DNA from 3 places in the Serratia sp. NPDC087055 genome. Region 3 is predicted to be linked to each of the others. Evidence: predicted binding sites of a transcription regulator. Region 3 holds the regulator's gene; each other region holds the start of a gene.
The links. Region 3 encodes PurR, which represses purine synthesis genes. Its sites were predicted from a motif close to CANGCAAACGTTTGCNTG; they were not measured.
Positions count from the first base shown of each region.

Region 1 (2,269 bases), 1.2 Mb from region 3:
CAGATGTACCAGCGGTAATGCCAGCCATTGCTGATTCACTGCGGTGCCAATCAGGTTAACCATCACTGACGGCGTACTCACCACCGGCTTTGGCAACGGCAGGGCCAGAATGGCACGTAAATGCAGTTCGAACTGGCTGATGGACGCGCCGTTCTGCGTCCAGTGGCCGCTGTTGTGTACGCGGGGTGCCAGTTCATTAATCAACAGACGATCGCCAACGATAAAGCACTCCATCGCCATCACACCGACGTAGTTCAGCTCATCAAGGATGGCGGTTAGCATCTGCTCGGCCTGATGCTGCAAGGCTGGGTTAGGCTGCGGCAATGCGACGCTGGTGCGCAGAATACCTTCTTCATGCAGGTTATGGGTCAGCGGATAGAACACGGACTTGCCATCGTGCCCACGCGCACCAACCAAAGACACCTCGCCAGAGAAGTTAATACCTTGTTCGACGATGCATTCACCGTAGGCATCTGCCGGCAACTCGGCTTCCTGGCCTGGGCGTAAACGCCATTGGCCGCGACCGTCGTATCCGCCCACACGGCGTTTGACAATGGCCAGCTCACCGAGGGTGGCAAATACCTGCGGCCATTCGGCGGCGTTGGCCAGCAGCTGCCAAGGTGCGGTATCCAGACCCAGTTGATCGAGCAACTGTTTTTGCGTCAGACGATCTGCCAAACGCGGGAAAATATCGCGGTTGACGAAACTATTATGGGTCGCTAATTCGCGCGTCAGTGCCGTTTCCGGCCAGCGTTCGATCTCGGCGGTGATCACACTGTTTTGATAAGGCACAGCTTCCGGTTCGGCGTCGATGCCAACCGGATAGACGGCGATACCCAGCGGTTCACCGGCCTGGCGCAGCATGCGCCCCAACTGACCATTGCCCAGTACGCAAACCGGCTTCATGCTTCCTCCCGCGGATCCGGGTTGTTCAGTACGTCGTCGGTCTGCGCTTGACGCCAGTCTGCCAGGCGTTGTGCCAGCAGCGGGTCGTGCAGTGCCAGAATTTGCGCTGCCAAGAGTGCGGCATTAGCGGCGCCGGCTTTGCCGATCGCCAGCGTACCGACGGGGATACCACGTGGCATTTGTACGATGGAGTACAGGCTATCTACGCCACTCAATGCGGCGCTTTGCACCGGCACACCCAGCACCGGTACCAGAGTTTTCGCGGCCAGCATGCCTGGCAGATGCGCAGCACCGCCCGCACCGGCGATGATCACGTCAAAGCCATTGGCACTTGCCTGTTCGGCGAAGCTGAACAGCTTATCTGGCGTACGATGAGCGGAAACGACTTCGACATGGAACGGGACATTGAGCGAGGTCAGGACGTCGGCCGCAAACTGCATGGTGGCCCAGTCACTTTTCGATCCCATTACAATTGCGATTTTAACCCCAGCGTGGGTGGCTGAAGCGGCGTTGGCTCCCATGGGTGTAAGGCTCCTGTAATTGTACAAACGACGGCCGGTTGCCTGCGGCGGGAGGCCGAATGAGGGCGTAGAGCATACCATGAGCGCACGGCAAGGAAAACGGTTGCGTCGCCAGTTTTCACCGTCAAAAGCGCGAATTTTTTACTCGCGCAATATGTCAGGAACTTAGAAGGGGAATTGGATCAATTCGACGGCGTCAGCGCTGACTTTGATCATTGAGCCTTCAACGTGCCAGGCACCCAGTACTGCGCGGTGGGCTTTACCGTTGCTCAGCGTCAGATCATGCACGGCTGGACGGTGTGTGTGACCGTGGATCATCCAGTGAACGTTGTGTCGTAACATTGCCTGTTCAACCGCTTGCGGGTTGACGTCCATAATAGATTCAGACTTGTATTGGTTGCTCTGTTGGCTACGTGCGCGCATTTTGGCGGCGATCTTAAGACGCCAACGCAACGGCATTGCCAGAAACAGCCGTTGGATCCAGGTGTTATGCACTTTGCTGCGGAATTCTTGGTATGCATGATCGTCGGTACAGAGTGTGTCACCGTGCAGGATCAGTATTTTGCGGCCGTACAGGTCCAGCACCTTTTCTTCCGGCAGCAGCTGCATACCGCTGGCGCGGGCAAAGCGTTTGCCAACCAGAAAGTCACGATTACCGTGGATAAAATAGCAGGGCACACCAGCCTGTTGCAGCGCCTTCAACGCCGCGGCGATTTCACCGTGCAGCGGCTCGGGATCGTCATCGCCGATCCAGGCTTCGAACAGGTCGCCAAGAATGTACAGGGCGTCGGCGTGAATGGCATCTTGCCGCAAAAAGCGCAGAAAACCGGCAGTGATTGCCG
Region 1 covers NZ_JBJDOG010000001.1:2,587,100-2,589,368, reverse strand. The annotation lists gene purK (5-(carboxyamino)imidazole ribonucleotide synthase) at 1-906, opposite strand, end outside; gene purE (5-(carboxyamino)imidazole ribonucleotide mutase) at 903-1,427, opposite strand; gene ACI2J2_RS12325 (UDP-2,3-diacylglucosamine diphosphatase) at 1,593-2,269, opposite strand, start outside.
Region 1: purE (5-(carboxyamino)imidazole ribonucleotide mutase) is a predicted target of PurR. The motif match lies at 1,520-1,537, and genes of this name have one in related genera.

Region 2 (2,269 bases), 1.3 Mb from region 3:
CGCGGCAGTTTACCGATGTCGAAACTGCCTGGCGTCAGGCTATGCAGGACGCTGAAAAACAGGATATTGTGATCGTCTGTGGATCGTTCCACACCGTTGCACACGTGATGGCGGCGTTAGACGAGATGCGGGGAGTGTGAGTGGCAAGTAAATTTCAAAACCGATTGGTGGGTACCGTGATTCTGGTTGCGCTGGGGGTGATTATCCTGCCAGGGCTGTTGGACGGTAAAAAGAAACATTACGAGGATGAATTCGCAGCCATTCCATTGGTGCCGAAGGCCGGTGATGTGGAAGAGAACGACGTGGTGCCACCGGTAAGTCAGCCATTGCCGGCACAACCGCCGGAAGGCGCAGGTGCATTGGTTGAACAGCAGGCGGCTAACGAGGCGGCGACGCAGCAGGCCGCGCAGAAGCCGGCTCAGGTCACGCAGGCACCGGTCGAGACGCGTCCGCAACCGACGCCGACGCCAACGCCACAGCCGAAACCTAAACCGGTAGAAACCAAGCCGGTGGAAGTGAAACCAAAACCGGTGCAGCAGCCGAAACCGGTGGAAGTGAAGCCGGTAGCCAAACCTGAGCCGAAGCCAGAACCGACACCGAAGCCTGAACCTGCACCTGTGCAGAAACCGGCGGAAGAGAAAGCACCGGCAGGGCAAGCGTATGTGGTGCAACTGGGGGCGTTGAAGAATGCTGCCAAGGTGAACGAAGTGGTCGCGTCGCTCAGGCTGTCCGGCTATCGTGCTTTCACCGTGCCATCCACACCGGTACAGGGGCAGATTACTCGGATTTACGTCGGTCCAGACGCCTCGAAACAGAAACTGCAGTCTTCATTGCCTGCGCTGAACTCCCTCAGCGGTTTGAGCGGCCAGGTGAAGCCATACGGCGTACGTTAAGAGAAAGGGGCACAGCATGCTGTGCCCCTAAACCTATGCGTGCCAGTATAATCATTAAATAAACTGTGCCTTTCGTAGCTGAAATGGCCTATGTAGGCGCGGCGGTTGGGAATTTTTTTATCGCCGCTTTTTATTTGTAACGTGGTAGGAAAACCCCTACGCAAACGTTTTCTTTTTCTGTTAGAATTCGCCGCGAATTGGATCACCCGTTAGATTTCATGTCGTATCAAGGCAGCCAACGCAGATGCGGTATGAAAGATGAAGGGGGCAGGGGCGATTCATTATTGGAATAGTTCATGGTCTGGATTGATTACGTCATTATAGCGGTGATTGGATTTTCGGCTCTGGTGAGCCTGATCCGAGGGTTTGTTCGCGAAGCATTGTCACTTGTGACATGGGGATGTGCGTTTTTTGTTGCCAGCCATTTCTACTCTTACCTTGCGGTCTACTTCACTCGTTTTGAAGATGAACTGGTGCGAAACGGTATCGCGATTGCAATCTTGTTTATTGCGACCCTGATCGTAGGAGCTATTGTTAACTATGTGATTAGCTCACTGGTAGAGAAAACCGGGTTATCAGGCACCGACCGGGTGCTGGGCGTCTGTTTCGGCGCACTGCGCGGCGTGTTGATCGTTTCGGCGATACTGTTTTTCCTGGATACCTTTACTGGTTTTTCACAAAGTGCCGATTGGAAACAGTCGCAGCTTATTCCCCAGTTCAGTTACATCATCAGGTGGTTCTTTGACTACCTGCAGAGCACGTCGAGTTTCTTACCGACCCATTTACCAGGGCGGTAGCGCTGATGAGGAAAAGACAACATGTGCGGTATTGTCGGTATCGCCGGTTTTATGCCGGTAAACCAGTCGATTTATGATGCGCTGACGGTGCTTCAGCACCGTGGCCAGGATGCCGCAGGCATCGTCACCATTGATGCCCATAACGGGTTCCGCCTGCGTAAAGCAAACGGTCTGGTGAAGGATGTGTTTGAGGCACGCCATATGCAGCGTTTGCAGGGCAACATGGGTATTGGCCATGTGCGTTACCCGACGGCTGGCAGCTCCAGTGCTTCAGAGGCTCAACCTTTCTATGTAAACTCACCGTTCGGCATTACGCTGGCACATAACGGCAATCTGACCAATGCCCATGAACTGCGCCAGACGTTGTTCGAAAGCGGTCGCCGCCATATCAACACCACATCCGACTCTGAGATTCTGCTGAACGTGCTGGCCAGTGAGCTGGACCGCTTCCAACACTATCCGCTGGAGTCCGACAACGTCTTCACTGCCGTTGCCGCCATGCATCAGCAGCTGCGTGGTGCTTACGCTTGTGTCGCGATGATCATCGGCCATGGCCTGTTGGCATTCCGTGACCCGCAC
Region 2 covers NZ_JBJDOG010000001.1:168,157-170,425, forward strand. The annotation lists gene folC (bifunctional tetrahydrofolate synthase/dihydrofolate synthase) at 1-140, shown strand, start outside; gene dedD (cell division protein DedD) at 141-893, shown strand; gene cvpA (colicin V production protein) at 1,190-1,690, shown strand; gene purF (amidophosphoribosyltransferase) at 1,712-2,269, shown strand, end outside.
Region 2: cvpA (colicin V production protein) is a predicted target of PurR. The motif match lies at 1,051-1,068, and genes of this name have one in related genera.

Region 3 (2,269 bases):
CTGGACGTTGGATAACCAGCGGCGGTTGGTGGTGCCGGACTGGTCGTCGGCGGTGGATTGCCTGTGCGCCGGATTGTGTGTCGGGATGATGCCTGCGCATCAGGTCTTGCCGTTAGTACAACGTGGCGAGCTGGTGGCGTTACAGTTGCAGGAGCCGTTCCCAGCCAGCCCTTGTTGCCTGACGTGGCAGCAAAATACGCCTTCCCCGGCGATGGCCTGGCTGTTGGACTATTTAGGGGACAGTGAAACGTTGAATCAGGAATGGTTAAGCGAAGTGACGCCGGAAACCGCAGTGGCTTCCGGCGCGAATGACTAGCGGCGGTAATCGATGAACGGGCCGTCAGCAACCGAACGGCGCTCAACCAACTTGGGATGCACCTCAATCACCTGTGATTCTTCACGCTTGCTGATGATGCGATCCAACAACATGGTGAATGCCATCTCACCCAAACGCTCTTTGGGCTGATGAATAGTGGTCAGCGCCGGGGTGAAATAGCGCGCATTGCGCACGTTATCGTAGCCAATGACCGAGATGTCTTGAGGCACGCGTAGCCCAAGCTCATCGGCGGCGCAGATAGCCCCCATTGCCATGATATCGCCACCACAGAATACCGCTGTCGGACGCTGTTTCTGCGACAGTATCTGGTGCATGGCCTTGTAGCCGGATTCTGGCTCAAAGTCACCCTGGACGATCCACTCGTCGCGCACGTCGATATGGGCTTCCTCCATCGCTTTTAAGAAGCCCTGATGGCGCCCGCCCCCAGTGTTACGTGACAGTTGGCCGGGAATGGCGCCGATATCGCGGTGTCCGCGTTCGATCAGATAGCGCCCAGCCAGATAGCCACCTTCGAACGCGTTATCAATGATGGTATCAGTAAAATCACCGCGTGCGGCGCCCCAGTCCATGACAACCATTGGGATGTTGCGGTAATCTTCCAGCATCCCAAGCAATTGGTCCGGATATTCTGAACACATCACCAACAAGCCATCGACGCGCTTTTGCGCCAGCATTGCCAGATAGGCACGCTGTTTGTCCAAATTGTTGTGCGAGTTACACAGTATCAGCGTATAGCCTTTGCTGTAGCAGCTGTTTTCTACCGCTTCGATCACTTCAGCAAAGTAGGGCGCTTCACTGGAGGTTGCCAGCAGGCCAATCGATTTGGTGTGATTGACCTTCAGACTGCGCGCCACTGCGCTGGGTGAATAATGCAGCTCTTTAATTGCGGCACTCACGGCCGCTTTAGTCTCTTCGGCGACGAAACGAGTCTTATTGATGACGTGCGAAACGGTGGTGGTGGAAACGCCAGCGCGTTTGGCCACATCTTTAATCGTTGCCATGTAAAGAATGACTCCTGAACTCACATGTTGCAGTATGTAAGTGTGATGTTAATCGTTTGCCTGCGTAGATCCTTCTCCAAAGAAGCGAAAACTGAGTTTTTAGTGTGTTGAAGTCGTCAGCGCTTGGTCAGGAGGGGCATTTTTGCCGGTACACAGTTGTGAACTGCGAATTTTGTCCCATATTGAGCAAAAGGGGAAGAGGTAATCGGTATTATAAACCGGGAAATGATAACAAGATTTTATTGGCCAACTGTGTGAAAATGGTTTGACGCATTAATTGTGTGCCTTTTATCCTTGGGAAAACCAATCTGAAAAGGAGTTGTAATGGATACCGATCTGAAAATGTCACTGTTCACCACTGTCTGTGCGCTGGCCGTGATTATTGCTTTTAGCTTCACTGCAGCATTGAACTGATCCCCGAAGTAAAAACAGGCGCCGCTTCGTGCGCCTGTTTGCCTTATCCCACGCTATGCCAGATTTTTCTCCACAAATGCCCAGTTAACCAGCGCCCAGAAGTTCTCCAGGTAAGTCGGGCGGGCGTTGCGGTAATCGATGTAGTAGGCGTGCTCCCACACGTCGACGGTCAGCAAGGGTTTATCTTCGCCGGTCAGCGGCGTGCCCGCGTTCGACGTGCTGACAATGGCCAGCGAGCCGTCAGTCCTCTTCACCAGCCAGGTCCACCCGGCGCCAAAGTTTTTGATTGCGGCATCGCTGAATTGTTCTTTAAAGGCAGCGAAAGAACCAAACGCCTGATTGATAGCAGCAGCCAATGCGCCCTGAGGCTCACCGCCGCCCTGTGGCGATAAGCAGTGCCAATAGAAGGTGTGGTTCCATACCTGAGCGGCGTTGTTGAAAATGCCGCCGCTGGACGCCTTGATAATCGCCTCCAGAGACAACCCGTCGAACTCGCTGCCTTTCAGCAAATTGTTCA
Region 3 covers NZ_JBJDOG010000001.1:1,420,602-1,422,870, reverse strand. The annotation lists gene punR (DNA-binding transcriptional activator PunR) at 1-316, shown strand, start outside; gene purR (HTH-type transcriptional repressor PurR) at 313-1,338, opposite strand; gene ACI2J2_RS06665 (YnhF family membrane protein) at 1,663-1,752, shown strand; gene sodB (superoxide dismutase [Fe]) at 1,806-2,269, opposite strand, start outside.